4 regions of the Nocardioides sp. CCNWLW216 genome follow, and region 1 is predicted to be linked to each of the others. Evidence: predicted binding sites of a transcription regulator. Region 1 holds the regulator's gene; each other region holds the start of a gene.
The links. The regulator LexA, encoded in region 1, represses DNA repair genes until DNA is damaged. The targets are predictions, from matches to a motif close to TCGAACANNTGTTCGA.

Region 1 (5,055 bases):
GAGGGTACGACGCCCCGTGCGGACCTCGGCCAGTCCGCGCTCGAAGGCACCCGGGGTGCCGTCCCGGCACATCAGCGACCCACCGGCCGGTCGACCGCCACGACCCGCCCGGTGCCGGCCCGGGTCTGGAAGGACCGGGCCCAGGTGACCGGCGTGCGGCGCGTGCTCCGGGAGCCGATGACGTACCAGTCCATCTGCGCCCGCTCCGGGGTCACGTCGAGGACGGAGAAGCCGTGGTCGTCGAAGTTGAGGTACTTCAGGTGCCGGTTGGCGGCCAGGATCGCCTGCTCGGCGGCCAGGTTGACCGGGCTGCGGCGCGGGGTGCCGAGCGCGTCCTTGAGATTGTTGGAGGTCACCGACGTGCAGACGAACTCGACGCCGGCCGACCCCGTGAGCGGGTACGTCGACGCGTCGTACGGCAGGTCGGCGGCCCAGGCGCCGTGGATGTCGCCGGTGATGAAGACGGTGTCGGTGACCTGGTGGTCGCGCAGGTGGCCGAAGATCTCGTTGCGGTCGGCGGTGTAGCCGTCCCACTGGTCGGTGTTGATGGTGACCCCGTCCTCGGGGAACAGGTCGAGGAAGGAGTTGAGCGGCGCGATCAGCTCGTCGGGGAGCCCGCCGAGGCCGAGCGGCGCGATCATCACGGGGTTGCCGACGATCTTCCACTGCGCCCGCTCGCGGCTCAGCGACGACTTCAGCCAGGCCAGCTGCCGGCCGCCCAGGATCGTGCGGTCGGGATCGCTGACGCCGGCGTCGACGGCCGGGGTCGAGACCTGCTCGCTGCGGTAGGTGCGCAGGTCGAGCATGCTCAGCTCGAGGAGCTGGCCGAAGCGCAGCCGGCGGAACAGCCGGTCGCCGTCGCCGAGCCGGGCGGTGCCGTCGAGGCGGACCGGCATCCACTCGTCGTACGCCCGGTGGGCCCGGGCGCGGCGCCGCCGGAAGTCGCCCTCGCCGTTCAGGCCCCCGCCGGGCGTGTGGTTCTCAGCACCGCCGCTCCACTGGTCGTTGGTGACCTCGTGGTCGTCCCAGGTGACGATCCACGGGTAGCGGGCGTGCAGGGCCTGGAGGTCCGGGTCGGTCTTGTACTGCGCGTGTCGTCGGCGGTAGTCGGCGAGGCTGACGACCTCCTTCGCGGGCACGTGCCGTCGTACGTCGGTGTCGTCGGCGCCGGCGCCGTACTGGCCGGGGGCGTACTCGTAGAAGTAGTCGCCCAGGTGCACGACCGCGTGCAGGTCGTCGCGGGCGGCGAGCCCGCGATAGGCCCCGAAGTAGCCGGCCTGCCAGTTGGCGCAGGACACGACCCCGAAGCGGACGTGGCCGGGCAGCGCGTCGTGGGCCGGGGCGGTGCGGAACCGGCCGAGACGGCTCCGGGCGCCGCGGTAGGTGAACCGGTAGTAGTACCAGCGGGCCGGCTCCAGCCCGGTGACGTCGACCTTGACCGTGTGGTCGCGGCTCGGACCGGTCGCGAACGCACCCCGTCGTACGACGCGCCGGAACCGGCGGTCGGTCGCCACCTCCCAGCCGACCCGGACCCGAGGGCCCCTGCCGGAGCCGGGCTGTGCGGCCGGGGTCGGCGTGACCCGGGTCCAGATCACCACCCGGTGCGGCAGCGGGTCACCGGAGGCGACGCCGTGCCGGAAGAAGCGGGCGCCGGGGCGCGCCGCCTCCGCGGTGGGCTCGCCGGCCACCAGCGAGGTCGCCGTGAGCGCGGTCCCCGCCGCGCCGGTGGCGAGCACGGTACGGCGGGGCAGCGGCAGGACGTGGTCAGGTCCGGAGGCGGTCACGGATCGTCCAACGACCCGTCAGCGTCCGCGTGACGCCCTGACCGCGGACGTCACGCGTTGTTCATCCGGCAGCCGCTCAGCGGGTGACGGCGCGCACCCGCACCCGCAGCCGCAGGCCGTCGTCGAGCGAACGGCCCTGGCAGGAGTAGACCGTGCCGCGGCCGCACGCGTAGCGGGTGCCGGCGTTGACGAGGGTGACGTCGACGTAGGCGATCCGGCCGTCGACGAAGGGGACGCTCAGGAGGCCGGCCCCGGAGGGCCGGAGGCGCACCAGGCGAGAGGAGATCTTGCCCGACTCCCGGCGCACCGTGACCACGGCGGCGGTCGGCCGGGTCCGGCGGGGGAGGTCGACCGCGATCCGCAGCCGGGTGCTCGCCCGGTTGGTCCGCTTGCCGGGCCGGTAGCGCACGGTGCCGCTGCTGAGGTGGTTCAGCTTCAGCGACGCGCGGCGGAGCTGGTTGCGGGCGACGCGCGCGGTGCCCTCGGGCCGGGTCACGGGGTAGCGGGCGCCCTCGCGGTAGCTGCGGGCCGGGTGCCGGTTGGCCGCCGAGAAGCGGGCGACCGTGGCCGTCATCGACCGACCACGCTCCTTCAGCACCGCTCGCACCGCCTGCAGCGAGTACGCCGGTCCGGCGGCCTTGGTCAGGATGTCCCGGACGATGGTCGGCATCCCGCCGCGCGAGCCCGGCTCCAGCTCGCTGAGGTAGCGGAAGAAGATCCAGCTGCCGTAGACGCGCAGGTCCTGGCCCTTGTCGATCGGGGTGCGCGGCTGCGACATCGGGCTGTTGCGGAGGTACTGGATGTTGTCGTTGACGGCGTCGTACACCTCGTCCTCGGCCCAGGTCGCCGTCGACTCGAGGAACCAGAGGTCGTCGGTGATGTCGTAGGCGAACTGGACGGCGTGGAAGTACTCGTGGGCCGTGGTGACCTGCAGGTTGTGGACCGGGGTGTTGGCCGGGAACTGCTTGCTGGCGAAGTCGTTGTCGAGCGAGCAGTAGGCCTGAGCGCTGCGCTGGGTGCTGGACGTCACGCCCTCGGGGACGCAGTAGCCGTAGAGGCCCTCGCGGCCGGTGTCGACGAGGTAGACGTCGAACTGGTTGGTCCCGCCACCGCGGGTCCGGTCGGAGACCGGCTTGCGGTAGCCGGCGGCGACGTAGGTGCCACTGACCTTCAGCAGCGTCGCGAAGACCCGGTCGACGTAGTCGGGCCGGCCGTTGGCGTCGGCGTCGGTCAGGTCCGGGGCGTCGGAGGTGGCGCGGGCCCAGTGCACGCAGAAGCCGCCCTGGCAGGCCTGGGTCGGGAGTGCGTTGGCGGCGTAGCCGAACCGGCCGCCGGCGTCGGTGTCCGGGGTGTCGGTCGGACGGGCCAGGATCCGATCGGCCTCCGCGCGGCGTGCGGCGGGGAGGGCCGAGCGTGTGCGGGCCAGCTCCAGCAGAGCCAGGCTCGCGTCCCGGCCGTCGACCTCACCGCTCACGATCTCGTCGGCCTGCTCGAGCACCTCGACGGCGCGGGCAGTGGCGTCGGCTGCCCCGGTCGGTTCGGTGATCGGCACGACGGCGGGGTCGTCAGCCGCGCGCGCAGCCCCGGGAGGGCTCAACAGGGCGGCGGCGACGGCGACGGCGCCGACGGTGGCGAGCAGCGAACGGTGACGAGCGCGCAACGAGATCTCCATCCAAGGGGAGGGCGGACGCGCCATCCTCGCACGCCCACCCACCCGGATCAGACTCGTCGCAGCACCGCCGTGACCTTGCCGAGGATCGTCGCGTGGGTGCCGTCGATCGGGTCGTAGGCCTCGTTGTGGGGCATCAGCCAGACCTGCCCGTCCTTGCGCTTGAAGGTCTTCACGGTGGCCTCGCCGTCGAGCAGGGCGGCGACGATGTCACCGTTCTCCGCGGTCTGCTCCTTGCGGATCACGACGTAGTCGCCGTCGCAGATGGCGGCGTCGACCATCGAGTCGCCGGCGACTTCCAGCAGGAAGAGCTCGCCCTCGCCGACCAGTTGGCGGGGGAGCGGGAACACCTCCTCGTAGCGCTCCTCGGCGAGGATCGGACCGCCGGCGGCGATCCGGCCGAGCAGGGGCACGTTGGCCGGGGTCGGGGCGGAGTCGCCGAGGCCGGTCTCGTCGTACGACGTCTCCTCGGCGCTGGAGAGCGTGCGGCGGGCGGCCATCACCTCGGGCAGGAAGACCTCCAGCGCCCGCGGTCGGTGCGGGTCACGCTTGAGGAAGCCCTTCTCCTCGAGGGACTTCAGCTGGTGAGCCACGCTCGAGGAGCTCGTGAGGCCGACGGCGTCGCCGATCTCGCGCATGCTCGGCGGGTAGCCGCGCTTCTCGATGCTGTCCTTGATGTGGGCGAGCACGCGCTGCTGACGCGGGGTCAGGCCCGTCGCGTCCGGCGGCCCGTCGGGCAGCTCGCTGACGTTCTTCTTGCTGGCCATGGTGACGCCTTTCGCCGGGATGCTCGTGGGCCACACCGTACCGATCCGACCGCCCCGCTTCAAACACGTGTTCGAACGGCGTGTCGGGCCGACCATGTTCGAACAAATGTTCGTCGAGCCCTTGATTTCGTTCGAACACCTGCTCTAGCCTCGTACACATGTTCGATCGAACGTCTGATCGACCAGCTGGCCCGCACCGGACTGTCGGTGGCCGCCGTTAGACATGCGGTTGTGGTCAGGCACCGAGGCTGACCGCCACTTCCCCAGGAGGTCCCAATGAGCACGATCCAGCTGAGCCCCGTCCGACTGAGCACCCTGTCGACGACCCGCGGGGAGCTCCGGCTCACCCGCCGCGGACGGCTCGTGGTGTTCCTGCTCGGCCTGGCGGTGGTGCTCGGGATCGGGCTGGTCCTGGCTGCTGGCTCGGTGGCCACGCCGGAGCCCGGCGCGGTCGAGTCGACGACCGTAGTCACGGTCGGCACGGGCGACACCCTCTGGGAGATCGCGGCCGACGCCTCCGAGGACGGTCAGGTCCGCTCGATGATCTCCCGCATCGAGCGTCTCAACGGTCTCGACTCCACGGTGCTCGTGGCCGGCCAGCAGCTCCGGGTCCCCACCGAGTAGCGCCACCACAGACTTCGTCAGCCGCCTCGACCCCGGCTGACGGGCCGGGGAAGACAGGGGCGGGGCCAGGTGGCCCCGCCCCTGCGGCGTTCCTGGTCTCGATACCCCCCGCGAGGAGGAGCGGTGTCGCGGGCTTTCGGTGGTCGAGTGGCCGTGACGGAGGAGTGGTGTCGCGGGCTTTCGGTGGTCGAGTGGCCGTGACGGAGGAGTG
Region 2 (5,055 bases), on a different contig from region 1:
GTCGGCCTCGGGCTGACCCTGGCCGGCGTCGCCGCCTTCATCGCGGCCTACCCGATGGGCCGCCTCGTCGACCGGATCGGACCCAAGCGCGCGTGGGCGGTCAGCTCGCTCGGCCAGTCGGCGATGTTCGCCGTGTGGCCGTTCATCGACAGCTTCACCGGCTACCTCGTCATGGCCGTGGTGATGGAGGTGGTGGGCGCGCTCGGCAGCACCGCCCACGGCGCGTACACGATCGACGTCCTGCCCCCGCGCGAGCGGGTCACCTCGCGCGCCTACATGTACTCGGCGCTCAACGTCGGCTTCACCCTCGGCTCCCTGGTCGGCGGCATCGCCCTGGCCTTCGAGTCGATCACGCTCCTTGAGCTGGTGCCCCTGTTCACCGCCGCGGTCTTCCTGGTCAACGCCTTCTTCATCACCCGCCTGCCCAAGGCCCCGCACGACCTGAAAACCGCCGAGGAGCGGGCGGCCAAGGTCCCCGGACCCGGGCCGATGCGCAACCCGGGCTGGCTGCTCTCGTCGTTCTTCTCCGGCGTGCTGTGGACCAACCAGGTGCTCCTGCACATGGTCATCCCGCTGTGGCTGGTCGAGAAGACCGACGCCCCGTGGTCGGTGCTCGCCCTGCTCTTCGGCACCAACACCGTGATGTGCATCTTCCTGCCCCTGGCCGCCGCCCGCGGCGTCCGGGACCGTACGACGGCTCTGCGCGCCATCCGGGTCTCGACGGTCTTCTTCGTCGTCTCCTGCGTCATCACCCTCTCGACCCACCAGAGCGTCGGCTGGCTCACCATCGCCCTGTTCTTCCTGGGCCACGTCACGCTCACCGGCGCCGAGCTGTTCCTCTCGGCGGCCAGCTGGACCTTCGAGGCCGAGCTGATGGACCCCCGCCGCCGCGGTGAGTACCAGGGCAGCGCCGAGCTGAGCAGCACCCTCGGCCGGGTCTGGGCTCCGGCGGTCTACACGTTCCTCGCGATGAACTGGGGGGCGACCGGCTGGCTGGTCATCGCCGGCCTCATCACCGTCGCCGCGGCCGGTCTGCACCCCGCGACGGCCATGGCCCGGCGCTTCCTGGAACAGCACGTCCCGGCCGACGTCCTGGCCGAGGCCTCGGCCTCGGAGGCGAGCGCTGAGGAGGAGCCCCCGCCCCTCGGGCCGCCCTCGGCCACCCAGCCCGGCGAGCCCGGCGGCGACGTCCCCGGGGCCGTGGCCCGGCCCCTCTGACCCGACCACCCCGGGCCGACTGCCACAATCACCCCTCGTGGCGACTCCTGGTGACTGGCTGGCCGGTGCCCGGCCCCGCACGCTCCCGGCCGCGGTCTCGCCGGTGCTGGCCGGCACCGGCGTCGCGTCGTACGTCGACGGGCTGGTGCTCTGGAAGGCGCTGCTCGCCCTGGTGGTGAGCCTGGCCCTCCAGGTCGGCGTCAACTACGCCAACGACTACTCCGACGGCATCCGCGGCACCGACGACGACCGGGTCGGCCCGATGCGCCTCGTCGGGTCCGGCGCGGCCTCCCCGTCGGCGGTGAAGCGGGCCGCCTTCCTGGCCTTCGGCGTCGCCGGCGTCGCCGGCCTGGTCCTGGCCGCCTCCACCGCGTGGTGGCTGCTCGCCGTCGGCGCCGTCTCGGTGCTCGCCGCCTGGTACTACACCGGCGGCTCGAAGCCCTACGGCTACCTCGGCCTCGGCGAGGTGATGGTCTTCGTCTTCTTCGGGCTGGTCGCCGTCATCGGCACGACGTACGTCCAGACCGAGACCTGGGAGCTCGCCGCCCTGTACGCCGCCGTCGGCATCGGCGCGCTCGCCTGCGCGATCCTGGTCGTCAACAACCTGCGCGACATCCCCACCGACACGATCGCCGGCAAGCGCACCCTCGCCGTCGTCCTCGGCGACCGCGCCACCCGCCTCCTGTACGCCGCCCTCGTGCTGGTCGCCGCCCTCGCCGTCGTCGCGCTCGCCGCCACGACGTCCTGGTGCGTCCTGGTCGGCCTCCTCTTCCTCGTGCTCGCCGCCCCCGGCCTCCGCCTGGTCCTCGGCGACGCCACCGGCCCCGACCTCATCCCCGTCCTGCAGTCCACCGGCACCGCCGAGCTCGCCTGGGCCGCCCTCACCACCGCCGCCCTCATCACCTGCGCCTGACCACTCCCGCCGCCAGCAGGCGACCTCCGGTAGGTAAGCCCTGCCGCCGGTCGCTGTCGCCGGTGGTCGAGCAGTGAAGGACGAAGTCCTGAGCGCCCGTCGAGACCCCCGCAACCAACAAGCAACCTCTCGGTAGGCCGGCCCCGCCGCCGGTCCCTGCCTCCGGTGGTCTCTCCCGTGAAGGACGAAGTCCTGAACGCCCGTCGAGACCCCCGCAACCAACAAGCAACCTCTCAGTAGGCCAGCCCCCGCCGCCGGTCCCTGCCTCCGGTGGTCGAGCAGTGAAGGACGAAGTCCTGAGCGCCCGTCGAGACCCCCGCAACCAACAAGCGACCTCGCGGTAGGCCGGTCCCTGCCGCGGCGTCTGCTCGGTACACCAGGTCGGTTCAAAGACTTTTTACAGAGACAAGGGGGCTCACCGTCCGCGGTGATCAAGGGCCATCACGAGCCTGCTTCTAGCTTTCGGACTCTTCGGGTCGACCGTTCGAACAAGGCTGTGAACAACCTCGCATTCGATCACCTGTTCGACTAGAATGAGGCCATGGTTCGGGACCTCGACGACTGCGACACCGCCTCGGCGGTGCTGTCGTACGTGCGCTTCGAGCGACGAGACGAGCTGCGCGCGGCCGCGAACCAGCTCGCCGCCGCCGTCACCTGGGCCGGCATGCACTCCACCGACTCCCTGCACGATGCCGCCGCGGTGTGGATCCCCGGCTGCGAGGACGAGATGGCCATCGCCGGCCCCGGCGCACCCCTCATCGCCGAGTTCAGTGTGCTGGAGTTCTCCGCCGCACTGGGCCTGTCATCGGACTCCGGGCGGATCTACCTCGGACACGCCGTCGAGCTCGCCCACCGCCTGCCCAGGGTCTACGAGCGCGTCCAGTCCCTTGACCTCCCGGTCTGGAAGGCCCGACGCATCGCGGCGGAGACCATCGACCTGCCTGAGGACGGTGCGGAGTTCGTCGACCTTCACGTCCACCGCGTCGCGCACAAGATCTCGATCGCCCAGCTCGACCGCACCATCGAAGAAGCCCGCACCCGCTTCGACCCCGACACCGCGGCCCAGCGCGTGCGTGACGCGGCCGAGATGCGGCACTTCGACCTCGACACCCAGCAGGTCTCCTACGACGGCCACGTCGAAGTCCGCGGCACCCTCGACCTCGTCGACGCACTCGACCTCGAAGACGCCGTCGCCCGCGGCGCTACCCACCTCGCCACGATCGCCGACGGGCTCTCCCTCGATGTACGGCGCTCGATCGCGGTCGGTGACCTCGCCCGACGCCAGCTCACCCTCGACCTCAACGCCGAACCCGACCCCGACCGCAAACGCCCCCGCCAGGTCGTCGTGCACGTGCACCTCGCCGACGCCGCGATCGCCCGCGTCGAGAACACCCGGTCGATGATCTCGGTCGAGCAGGTGCGGTCCTGGTGTCAGGACGGCGACAGCCAGGTCGTCATCAAGCCCGTGATCGACCTGGCCGACCACGTCCACGTCGACGCTTACGAAGTCCCCGACAGGCTCAAAGAACGCCAGGCCCTCCTGCAGCACTCCTGCGTGTTCCCGTGGTGCCGCCGCAGAGCCCGGTCGTGCGACCACGACCACAGCGACCCCGCCGCCCACGGCGGCGCCACGTGCGACTGCAACATCGCCCCACTCTGCCGGCGACATCACCGCACCAAGACCCACACCAGATGGCGCTACGACAAGATCGACGACACCACCTTCATCTGGCGCAGCCCCAACGGACTGACCTTCGTCCGCGACTACACCGGCACCACCCCGCAGTCCTGACGGCCCGCCCGCTCAGGGCTACGGGCGCGCCCGGAGGCAGCTGCGCTGCCGCGCTGGCTTCCTGGGAGCCGGGCACTCTCCCGGCGGACGCGCTCGACCTCCGTCTCGTGCAGGACTGCTTCGTGACCTTGTTCTGGCAGACGTCGGTCCTGGACGAGACCGTGCGGTGGCTGAGCGACGAGGGGTACCACTGCGTCACCCTCGCGGCTGCGCGGCGGGGATCGGAGTCCGAGATGCACAGCACTCCGGCGGAGACGTTCGGTTTCCCGCCCTCCTACGGGCACAACCTCGACGCGCTCAACGACTGCCTGGACGAGGTCGCCCACGGGCAGTACGGCTGGCCGACAGGAGCAACGGACTGGTGCTGGCGCTCGTCGGCTTCGACCAGTTCGTCGAGGTCGATCGGCCCACCGCGCAGTCGCTGCTCGACGTCCTGGCCGAGACTGCGCACACCGCGATGCTCGTGGGCGATCCGCTTGATCGCGCTGGCCACAGTCCGGCGATCCGCGGCTGGAGCTGGTGGGTGGCTCGGTGCCGACGTGGAACGCCGCGCGTGGGCTCTGAGGGGCGACGGCGGGCGGCCGGGACGTCGAGCTAGTCGACGTCCTCCTTCGTCTTCATCTCCTCGAACCGCGCGGTGGCGCGGGTGGCCCGGGCCTCGACGTGCTGGGCGAGGGCGAGGCGCTGACGTTCGAGGAGGAAGTACGAGCCGATGCCGCTGACCACGAACGCGATCACGACGCACACCAGGATGTTGGCCTCGCCGGCGATCAGGAGCCAGGCGGAGAACACCACCGCGAGCGACGCGACGAACAGCGCGAGGCGCAGACCGGTGTAGACCCAGAACTCCTTCACCCCTCCAGGGTAGATCGTCACCAGTCGGGGCCTACATTGGAGGTGTGCTGAAGTTCCTGTTCGTGGTTGCGCTCTTCGCGCTGGCGACGTACCTCGTCGTCCGCGTCATCCAGCGCCGCGGCATCCTGCCGCCGACCCCGGGCGGCACGAAGCGCCCCGGTCCTCGCCCCCAGCCCCGCATCGTCGCTCCCGACGACGACGAGGACTTCCTGCGCGACCTCGACCGCAAGCGTCGACTCCCCGAGGACCCCGAGGATCCCGACTCCGCCTGAGCCGC
Region 3 (5,055 bases), on a different contig from region 1:
GCGCGACGGTGCTGACGACGATCAGCAGCGACGAGAAGGCCGCCCTCGCGGTAGCCGCGGGCGCCCACCAGAGCGTGAACTACCGCGTCGGCGATCCCGTCGATGCGATCCGCACGCTCTGCCCCGAAGGCGTCGACCTGGTCGTCGAGGTCGCCCTCGCCCAGAACCTCACCCTCGACGTCGAGGTGCTCCGCAACCGCGGCACGATCGCCTACTACGCCGACAACGGCGGGGCCGAGGCCACGGTCCCCGTGCGCGGCACCTTCGCCAAGAACCTGCGCCTCCAGGGGCTGCTGCTCTACACCCTCGGCGCCGACCTCCTGGAGGCGGCGACCCTGGACGTCAACGCCGCCGTCTCGAACGGCGCCCTCCGGGTCGGCGACGACGCCGGGGTCCCGCTGCACCACTTCCCGCTGGAGGACCTGGCCGACGCGCACGACGCCGTCGAGCAGGGCGCGGTGGGCAAGGTGCTGGTCGACGTCAGCGAGGAGTGACGAGTCGCGTCCGCCCGCGCTGTCGTGAGGGCGTGCCCGTAGCCCTTCGGGCTGTGGCCGTCAGGGCTGCGGGGTGGTGGTGCCGGTGTGGTCGCGAACGAAGGTCAGTCCGTTGGGGCTGCGCCAGATGAACGTCGTGTCATCGACCTTGTCGTAACGCCACCGCGTGTGGGTCTTCGCGCGGTGATGTCGCCGACAGAGGGGGGCGATGTTGCAGTCGCACGTGGCCCCGCCGTGGGCGGCGGGGTCGCTGTGGTCGTGGTCGCAGGACCTGGCCCTGCGGCGGCACCAGGGGAAGACGCAGGAGTGCTGGAGCAGGGCCTGGCGTTCCTTCAACCTGTCCGGGACTTCGTAGGCGTCCACGTGGACGTGACCGGCCAGGTCGATGACGGGCTTGATGACGACCTGACTGTCTCCGTCCTGACACCAGCTCTTGACCTGCTCGACGGAGATCATCGACCGGGTGTTCTCGACGCGGGCGATGGCGGCGTCGGCGAGGTGGACGTGCACGACGACCTGGCGGGGGCGTTTGCGGTCGGGGTCGGGGTCGGCGTTGAGGTCGAGGGTGAGCTGGCGGCGGGCGAGGTCACCGACGGCGATGGAGCGGCGTACGTCGAGGGGGAGGTCGTTGGCGATGGTGCCGAGGTGGGTCGCGCCGCGGGCGACCGCGTCCTCGAGGTCGAGTGCGTCGACGAGGTCGAGGGTTCCGCGGACTTCGACGTGGCCGTCGTAGGAGACCTGCTGGGTGTCGATGTCGAAGTGCCGCATCTCGGCCGCGTCACGTGCCCGCTGGGCGGCGGTGTCGGGGTCGAAGCGGGTGCGGGCTTCTTCGATGGTGCGGTCGAGTTGGGCGATGGAGATCTTGTGCGCGGTCGCGGCGACGTGAAGGTCGACGAACTCGGCGCCGTCTTCGGGGAGGTCGATGGTCTCCGCCGCGATGCGGCGGGCCTTCCACACCGGCAGGTCGAGGGACTGGACGCGTTCGTAGACCCTGGGGAGGCGGTGGGCGAGCTCGACGGCGTGGCCGAGGTAGATCCGACCCGAGTCCGACGACAGGCCCAGCGCGGCGGAGAACTCCAGCACACTGAACTCCGCGATGAGGGGTGCGCCGGGGCCGGCGATGGCCATCTCGTCCTCACAACCCGGCACCCAGACGGCGGCAGCGTCGGTCAGGGAGTCGGTGGAGTGCATGCCGGCCCAGGTGACGGCGGCGGCGAGCTGGTCGGCCTCGGCCTGGAGTTGGCTGGTGCGTCGGGCGCGGACGAAGGCGAGCACCGTGGGTGCGGTGTCGCAGTCGTCGAGGTCCCGAGCCATGCCCTCATTCTACTCGAACAGGTGATCGAATGCGAGGGTTGTTCACAGCCTTGTTCGAACGGTCGACCCGAAGGAACCGAAAGCTAGAAGCAGGCTCGTGATGGCCCTTGATCACCGCGGACGGTGAGCCCCCTTCTTTCAGTAAATGTCTTTGAACCGGCCTGGTGCCAGGCGCAGACGCCGCGGCAGAGGCTGGCTCGAACGAGGTCAGTGGCAGGGCTGCGGGGGTCTCGACGGGCGTTCAGGACTTCGTCCTTCACTGCTCGACCACCGGCGACAGCGACCGGCGGCGGGGCCGGCCTGCCGAGAGGTTGCTTGTTGGTTGCGGGGGTCTCGACGGGCGTTCAGGACTTCGTCCTTCACTGCTCGACCACCGGTGGGGCGACCGACTCGTACAAGGGGAGTGGGTTGGCTGCGGGGGTCTCGACGGGCGCTCGACCGCTAGAGCGGCCTTGCTGCTCGACCACCGGCGGTGTGGGTCAGCGTTCGTAGGCGCCCAGGTCGACCCGGGCGATGCCGTCGCCGTCGCCGTCGCGGGGGAGGGAGCGTCCGTTGACGTCGGTGCCCCAGGCAGCGGAGGCGACGCGGTCGAGGGCGGGGGAGCCGGGGGCGAGGCGGAGGTCGCCGCGGGCGGCGTCCACGAAGCGGGGCGAGGCGGTGCTGTCGGTGCGGGCGAGGTCGAACCAGATCTCGCCGCCGTAGATGTTCTGAGCGGAGGCGAAGGTACCGTCGGCCCAGCCGGCGGACCAGCCGGCCACGATGACGTTGCGCCGCAGGGTGAGGATCTTGGGCGTGCAGCCGCCGTAGCAGCCGAAACCGAAGGACTTCGCCCCCGTCAGCCGGACGGTGTTGTGTTCGGCGACCGTGCCGACGACCGGTCCCCAGGTCTGCCCGGGGCCGCGGGTCATCAGGAAGCTGCCGGCGCGCAGCGAGCTCCGGACGCTGTTGTAGGCGACCCGGGTGCCGCGGGTGCGCTTGCCGCCGAGCTCGGTGAAGGCCAGGTTGTCGATCGACCGGTTGTGGTCGATCGTCGTGCCGACGGCCTGGTAGACCTCGACCGCAGACCCGTCCTCGCCGTAGTCGGCCGAGCGGGCCCGGTTGCCGCTGATGATGTTGCGGGTGACCCGGGCGTGGTCGCCGTTCACCTCGACCCCGAAGGCGCCGTAGTCGTCGTCGGGTCCGGGTGTCCCGCCGGCCATCCGGTCGTTGTCGCGCAGCACGCTGTCGCTCACCGTGGCGTACGACGCGCCCTCGCGGATCCAGATCCCGGCCACGTTGTCGGTGGCGAAGACGTCGCGGAGGAGGACGTGCGCGCCCTCGACGGTGAATCCGGCCCGTCCGCAGCGGACGGCGGCGAGGCCGACCACCCGGGTCCAGTCGCCGCGGAGCGTCACGCAGCCGCCCTGGGCGACGACGGGGCGGGCCCCACGTCCGTAGCGGCCGACCGTCACCGGCCGGGATCGGGTGCCGTCGACGCGCAGGTCGAGACCGCCGCGGTGCCGGCGACCGGCGCGGAGCAGGACCGTGTCCCCGGGGCGGAGGCCACCGGCGCTGACCTTGGTCAGGGAGCGCCACGCGGCGAGGGGTCCCCGGCCACTGGCCCGGTCCGAGCCGAGGAGGGGGTCGACGTAGAACGTGCGCCCGGCCGCCTTCCGACCGAGGTCGTCGACGGTCGCCGCGTGGGCGGCAGAGGCAGTGGAGGCAGGCAGGAGCGTCGCGGCCGTCAGGAGGAGGGCGGCGACGAGGCTGTGGCGGGGGGACACGTCGATCAGATCGGCCTCGGTCGGGGGGAGTTGAGGCGACACCTTCTCGCGCCGGTGCCCCTCGTCGGGGCCGGAATGCGGGTTCTGCTGGAGAAGTCACTTTTCCTGCCGATGTTTTCCTGATCCGGTCTCGTGGAGGCCCCGGCGTCGCGCCGCGGCCGGGCCTGGCGAACCTGCACCTCCGCGAGGAGATTCCTGGGCGCTGCGCAAGACCCCGGTCTAGTCGGGATGCCGTCGGTCGGAGCACCCGATAGCGTCCGGCCATGCCGACCGGAGTGACCCTCGAGGTGGCCGACGGGGTCGGCCTGGTGACGCTCGACGACGCGGACCGGCTCAACGTGTTCACGGCGGCGACCGGACGGGACCTCGGCGAGGCCTATCGCGCCTGCGAGGCCGACGCCGACGTGCGGGTCGTGGTGCTGACCGGGGCCGGCCGGGCGTTCTGCGCGGGCGCGGACCTGGCGCCCGAGGCCGGCTCGTTCGCGCCGCCGGGGCCCGGGTTCAGTGCCTCGCCGGTCCGGCCGCCGGCCTTCGAGCTGAGCACCCTCGTGGTGGCCGCGATCAACGGGCACGCGATCGGCATCGGACTCACCCTCGCCCTGCAGGCCGACGTACGCCTGGTCGCGCAGGACGCGCGCCTGGCCGTGCCGCAGGTCCGGTTCGGGGTGGTCGGCGACGCGCAGAGCCACTGGACCCTGCGGCGGGCGGTCGGTCTCGCGGCGGCAGCCGACCTGCTGCTCACCGGCCGGACTGTCACCGGGGCCGAGGCCGCTGCGCGCGGGATCGCCTCGAGGGCGCTGCCCGCCGAGGAGGTGCTGCCCGCCGCGCTCGACCTGGCCCGCGACGTCGCCGCACACGCGGACCCGGCAGCGGTCGCGCTGAGCAAGCAGATGCTCTGGTCCGACCTGTCCGCGGCCGAGACCGAACGGGCGGAGACCGACGCCCACCGGGTCCTGATGAAACGGCTCGACGGACGTCACTAGGCTTGCTCGCGTGAGCGACCTCCCCGTCCTGGACGCCGAGGAACAGCGCGTGCTGGGTGCGCTGCTGGAGAAGCAGCGGACCGTGCCCGCGTCGTACCCCCTCTCCCTCAGCGGGCTGCGCACGGCCTGCAACCAGACCAGCAGCCGCGAGCCGGTGGTCGACTACGACGAGCACACCGTCGAGCAGGTCGGCCGGCGGCTGAAGGACCGCGGCCTGTTGCGGATCGTCTGGTCCGACACCGGTCGGCGGACGCTGAAGTACCACCAGATCGTCGACGAGGCGCTGGGCCTCGGCGACGACGAGCGGGCGCTGCTGACCGTGTTGCTGCTGCGGGGCCCGAACGCGCCCGGCGAGCTGCGCACCCGCACCGAGCGGCTGCACGCCTTCGCGGATCGCGGCGAGGTCGAGGCCTGTCTGGCGGCGATGGCCGAGCGCGGACTGGTCCGTGAGCTGCCGCGCCAGCCCGGCCAGCACGACCCGCGCTGGGTGCACCTGCTCGG
Region 4 (5,055 bases), on a different contig from region 1:
GCTGGGCTCCGCCAACATCTCGGGCTCCAAGGCCATGCACCTGATGACCGGCAACCTGTCGCACCAGATCGAGCACCACCTCTTCCCCGACCTCCCGTCCAACCGGTACGCCGAGGTCGCGCCGAAGGTGAAGGCGCTGTTCGAGAAGTACGAGCTGAACTACCACGAGGCCCCGCTGCCGGCCCAGGTCTACTCCGCCTGGCACAAGGTCGTGCGGCTCTCGCTGCCCAACGGCTGGATGGCCACCACCAACGCCAAGAACCTGCCGGCGCAGACCAAGCTGCTCTGGGCCATGACCACCAAGGGCCCGAAGGTACGCCGCGCCGCGCAGGCCCGGCTGCAGCAGCAGGCGCGCAAGCTGACCCAGGCCGCCTGATCGCCCGGGCCTGAGCCGATTGGTCGTCGGGTGGCGGGGTACCGCCGCCCGATGACGACCTTCGCGCTGCCCGACCGGCTGTCGTTCCGCCTGGCCGCCCTCGACCTCGCCGGCACCACCGTCGACGACGGCGGCCTCGGTGACCGGGTGCTCGGCGAGGCGGTGGCCGAGGCGGTGGGCCGACCGGTGCCCGACGACGTCCTGGAGATGTGGAAGGGCAGCGGCGCGCACGACGGCGTCGCCGGACTGCTGGGCGCGCTCGGTGCGCCAGCGGACGGACCGGACGTCGAGAAGGCGTACGCCGACTTCACCCAGCGACTGGCCACCGCCTACCGCGACCAGCCGCCGACACCGCTGCCCGGCGTACCCGAGGCGATCGCCGAGCTGCGGGCCCGCGGGGTGAAGGTCGCCGTCCAGACCGGGCTGACCGCGGACCTCGCGGAGCCGGCACTCGCGGCGCTCGGCCCGGTCGACGCCGTGGTGGCCTCGGACGAGGTGGCCGCGAGCCGGCCCGCGCCGTACCTGGTCTTCCGCTGCATGGAGCGCACCGGCGTCCACGACGTCGCCGAGGTGCTGGTCGCCGGCGACACCCCCAACGACCTGGCCGCCGGCACCAACGCCGGCGCCGGGCACGTGGTCGGCGTGCTCAGCGGGGCGTTCGACGCCGACGCGCTCGGCCGCGAGCCGCACACGCACCTGCTGTCGAGCGTCGCGGGACTGCCATCACTGCTGGGTTGAACTCATTGCTGGGCTGAGACCAGCTCGCCGCGGTGCGCGCGGTTGGCCGCGATGAAGCCGTCGATCGCGTCGCGGGTGTGCAACAGCTCGGCGATGTGGGCGTCCAGCTTGGCGCGCTCCTCGACCATCACCTCGAACGCGTGGTCGGAGGTGGTGGTGCTCGGCGCGTAGGCGCACGGCAGCAGCTGGGCGATGGTGCTGCTGGTCAGCCCGGCGGCGTACAGGCGGCGCAGGAAGAGCACCCGCTCGACGGCGGACTCGGCGTAGTGCCGCTGACCGCTGGCGCTGCGCTCGCTCGCCAGCAGCCCCTGCTCCTCGTAGTAGCGCAGCGAGCGCACGCTGGCTCCGCTCCGGTCGGCGAGCTCTCCGATCCGCATCGGGTGACTTCCTCTCTCAGCGCTTGCCTCTGACGTCAGTGTCAGGCTCTGATCCTAGCGCTCGGCAGCTCCGGGCCGGTACGTCGTCTGGCTGTGCGGGTCCTTGCCGAAGGCGATGACCTTGTCCGGGCGGACGACGTACACCCACGGGGTGGAGCCGTCACCGTCGTCGAAGCCGTGCTCGGTGGCGCGCCACGGCCAGTCCCCGTCGTACTTGTCCCGCCAGGCGGCCGCCACCGGCTCGAGGGAGCCCCGGCCGACGACGCGGTCGGCCCGGCCCTCGACGACCAGGTCGGTGCCGGCGGTCCAGGTCGGCGTCCCGGTCGTGACGGCGACGTACGGCGATCCCGCGAGGTTGACCTGCTTCTGCTCGCCCACCCCGGTGCAGAACGCGAAGGCGTCGTCGTGCCAGACCCCGACCAGCGGCGTGACGTGCGGGCGGCCGTCGGCACGGACGGTCGTCAACCAGTAGAGCTCGGCCTCGGCCAGCTGCCGCCCGACGTCGGTCCAGGCGGGTGCGGTCGCGTCGGCCCGGCCCAAGCGGGGGTCGAGGTGTCCGGTGATCATGGGACTCCGACCGGGTCGGGCGTCCGGACTCATCGGTCGGCAACGTGCGGATGCGGATCATCACGACGCGTCAGTAGTCGAGCCCGGTGGCTCGGTATCCCTAGGTTTCCCGGTGGAAGCGGAACTGGCCTTCGGGGAGGTGTTCCACGCCGTAGGCGGGGTCATGGATGTGGTGGTGATGTCGGCTGCAGAGCAGTACGCCGTCGTCGAGATCGGTCCGCCCACCCCGCGACCAAGGTCGCAGGTGGTGCGCCTCGCACCACGGCGCCGGGATGTGGCACCCCTCGGCCCGGCACTCACGATCGCGCAGCCCCATCGCCCGGCGTTGAGGCCGGGTGTAAAGCCGCTGGGAACGGCCCAGGTCGAGGACCTCGGACTTCCCGCCGAGGACGGCGGGGACGAGGTTCGCGGTGCACGCCAACCGGCGGGCCTCACCGGCGGTGATCCGATCATGTGAGTCACCCGGCCCGGGGTTGCCCAGCGTCGCGGTCCCGATCTCCGAGCGGAGCGAGTCGAGGGTCATCGTGACGACCAGCGTGGTCGTGTCGCCGCCGTGCAGGGGGAGTCGCCCGGGGTCGACGGCTTCGAGGAGCTGGCAGAACGCGGCAGCGGCCTGGCGCCCGGACGGCGCCCGCTCGACCGGCGTCTCGTCGTCGGTGTCGCGGCGTGGGTTGGTGAACGCGTGCAGGTAGGTCGCGAGTCGGGCCGCGGACGCGTCGGGGATCAGCGCACTGATGCGCGTCGTCCCGTCCCCGCAGGCCCGGAGCCCGAGGCGCATCCGCTGCCGGGCGGAGGCTTCGAGGTCGGCCAGGTGCCGCGCCTCGACGGCTTCGGCGACCTCGGGCGCGACCACGTCCAGGATGCGGCGACCGAGGCGGTGCAGCTCGGTGGGGTCGAAGTCCGCGGCGTAGCCCACCAGCGCGACCTCGGCCCGGTCGACCACCTCAGCGTCGACGTCACCCGGCAGCGCGGCGAGGGCGTCGGCGATCACGTGGGCCTGGTCGAGGTTCACCGCCCCCTCACGCACCGCGGCCGCGAGCACCGGCCGGTCGGCCAGCGCCAGTGCGAGCCGTAGCTCGCGCGCACAGTCCGCCCGCCGGCGTCGTACGGCGTGCGCGGTCCAGGCCCCGACGTCGCGTGCCCCGTGCTCCTCGGCCACGTCGCAGGCGTCCGCCGCGACCCGCAGCCGCAGCTCACCCACCCGCGCCTCCAACACCGCGAGCTCGCGCAACGCAGCGGCCTTGTCGGGCGTGGTCATGAACGACGGGTTCACGTCAGCGACGGTCTTCAGCGCATGGTCGATCTCGCGGACAGCGACCCTGATCGGGTGGGGGTGGTCCATGCGAGCCTCCGAGAGCTCCACGAGATGACCACACCAGTATGGTCGAACCTATGTTCTAAATCAAGGGTCCGAGTCGTCATGTTCTATTTAGTTGCGCAGGTCCAGAGCTGAACAGATCCCGAACCCGGACATGTGTCGACTCGTGCTGACTGCTGGACGTTGCTCTGATGGGTTCGGAGGCCAGTTGCGGCTACGGGCCGTCGACCTCTGACCACTGGCAACGGCATGAAAGGGCAGGTTGGTGAAGGCGCCTACAGGCGGGGCACGACGCAGAGGTTGGGCCCGCGGATCGCGGCGTGTGTGGACCTTTCAAGGGGTGACGGTTACCGGGTGTTCCAGACGTTGCGAAAGTCCCTTGATGTCGAGCACTGCGAGGTAATCGCCAGGGGGTAACGGGGCGCCGTAGATGGTACGAGCGACGAACTCGGGACCGCTGTATTCGTCGCGGTATGCGGGTGGCATGCGGTGCGGCCCGCCACAGGCAGTCATGGGCCTGAACCACAGGTCGGCGGTTTCCGGTCCGTCGACGGGCACCAGGGCATACCGCCCTTCCGCGATGACACAGTCCGGGTCCACGACCACCTTCGTCGAGTTGTTCTCAACGGCGACGCGACCTCGCAAGGTTCTCCCCTGCTGCACGGTCGACGACCGCAACGTCAAAGAGAAGGACAAGGGGTCGAACCACCCGGCGGCGGGAGCGACTGATTGCCGGGCAGGTGAGGTGACGGTTGCGTCGTTGGCTTCGCAGGTTCGGTCGACGGCTTCACTTCGTCACCAGAGCACCCTGCGGCGCCGAACAGCGCCGGGACCGCCGCTGCCGAGACCAAGAGGTTGCACAGTCGATGATTCGCCACCTCCGTACGACGCGCCCCCACGCGCATCGGTTCTATGCCACCGATCAATGTCTTCAACTCGGCGGGACCGCGTTCCCCCCGCGGCATGGCAGCCCGCAGTCCGAAGCTCCTCAGCGTGGTCGGTGGGATCAGTCGGGCGAGCGCTCATCGGCAGGACTGCGAACTCGGCGGCATATCCGACTGTCGGGCGGCAGAATCGGCCGGGTGAGCGACGGCGAGCGCAATGTGACGATCATCCTCGAAGCTGACGCGGCGCTCGTGCTCTTCGAGCTCCTGTGCCGATGGGCAGACGACGACCAGGACAACGTGAACCCGCAGCACCCCGCTGAAGAACTGGCATTGGCAAGATTGCTGGGCTCGCTGGAGAGCCAGCTCCCCGAGCCCTTTAGCCGGCAGTACGACACCTTGGTCGCGGATGCGCTGAAGCGTCTAACTCCGGGCGACTAGTACGTCCCGATCTCGCCAGGACCGCGCGCTTGGCGGCATGAGCATGCGCGTGTGTCCTCGGGGCTGAGAGCATGCCGGCGTGCAACCCCCTCAGAGAACGCCCGTCACGGTCGATGGCGGGTACGACTTCGAGCCCGAGTGGCTGGGTGGCCAGCAAGGCGGCCGCACCCGAGGACCATGCATGGGCCGACCGGGAGGTCGGTGCCTGGGTCGAATCCCCACGCCGCGTTCAGGTTCTCGGCCTGAACCGAGCGACCGCTTCTCGGTACGACCGCGCACTCGGCGTCGTGAGCGGTCGCGTCATGAAACTCTGCCGACGTGGCCTTCGCCCTGACTGACTTCGAGCCCTGCATC

Region 2: the regulator LexA is predicted to act here: its motif matches at 2,644-2,659, upstream of V7S47_RS22410 (HNH endonuclease signature motif containing protein).
Region 3: the regulator LexA is predicted to act here: its motif matches at 1,822-1,837, upstream of V7S47_RS17375 (HNH endonuclease signature motif containing protein).
Region 4: the regulator LexA is predicted to act here: its motif matches at 3,443-3,458, upstream of V7S47_RS14195 (HNH endonuclease signature motif containing protein).

Annotation. Positions count from the first base shown of each region.
Region 1 covers NZ_JBBBBJ010000018.1:33-5,087, reverse strand. The annotation lists gene V7S47_RS25210 (alkaline phosphatase family protein) at 1-72, opposite strand, end outside; gene V7S47_RS25205 (alkaline phosphatase D family protein) at 72-1,784, opposite strand; gene V7S47_RS25200 (MXAN_6640 family putative metalloprotease) at 1,861-3,444, opposite strand; gene lexA (transcriptional repressor LexA) at 3,504-4,220, opposite strand; gene V7S47_RS25190 (LysM peptidoglycan-binding domain-containing protein) at 4,497-4,844, shown strand.
Region 2 covers NZ_JBBBBJ010000012.1:117,154-122,208, reverse strand. The annotation lists gene V7S47_RS22420 (MFS transporter) at 1-1,218, shown strand, start outside; gene V7S47_RS22415 (1,4-dihydroxy-2-naphthoate polyprenyltransferase) at 1,256-2,131, shown strand; gene V7S47_RS22410 (HNH endonuclease signature motif containing protein) at 2,673-3,923, shown strand; partial or broken gene V7S47_RS25715 (barstar family protein) at 3,824-4,228, shown strand; gene V7S47_RS22405 (hypothetical protein) at 4,285-4,521, shown strand; gene V7S47_RS22400 (DUF4229 domain-containing protein) at 4,518-4,778, opposite strand; gene V7S47_RS22395 (hypothetical protein) at 4,823-5,050, shown strand.
Region 3 covers NZ_JBBBBJ010000007.1:243,228-248,282, forward strand. The annotation lists gene V7S47_RS17370 (NADPH:quinone reductase) at 1-494, shown strand, start outside; gene V7S47_RS17375 (HNH endonuclease signature motif containing protein) at 555-1,808, opposite strand; gene V7S47_RS17380 (right-handed parallel beta-helix repeat-containing protein) at 2,288-3,571, opposite strand; gene V7S47_RS17385 (enoyl-CoA hydratase-related protein) at 3,835-4,554, shown strand; gene V7S47_RS17390 (DUF480 domain-containing protein) at 4,565-5,055, shown strand, end outside.
Region 4 covers NZ_JBBBBJ010000005.1:321,773-326,827, reverse strand. The annotation lists gene V7S47_RS14215 (fatty acid desaturase family protein) at 1-376, shown strand, start outside; gene V7S47_RS14210 (phosphonatase-like hydrolase) at 428-1,114, shown strand; gene V7S47_RS14205 (MerR family transcriptional regulator) at 1,117-1,491, opposite strand; gene V7S47_RS14200 (pyridoxamine 5'-phosphate oxidase family protein) at 1,546-2,058, opposite strand; gene V7S47_RS14195 (HNH endonuclease signature motif containing protein) at 2,159-3,400, opposite strand; gene V7S47_RS14190 (hypothetical protein) at 3,710-4,072, opposite strand; gene V7S47_RS14185 (hypothetical protein) at 4,459-4,701, shown strand; gene V7S47_RS14180 (hypothetical protein) at 5,020-5,055, shown strand, end outside.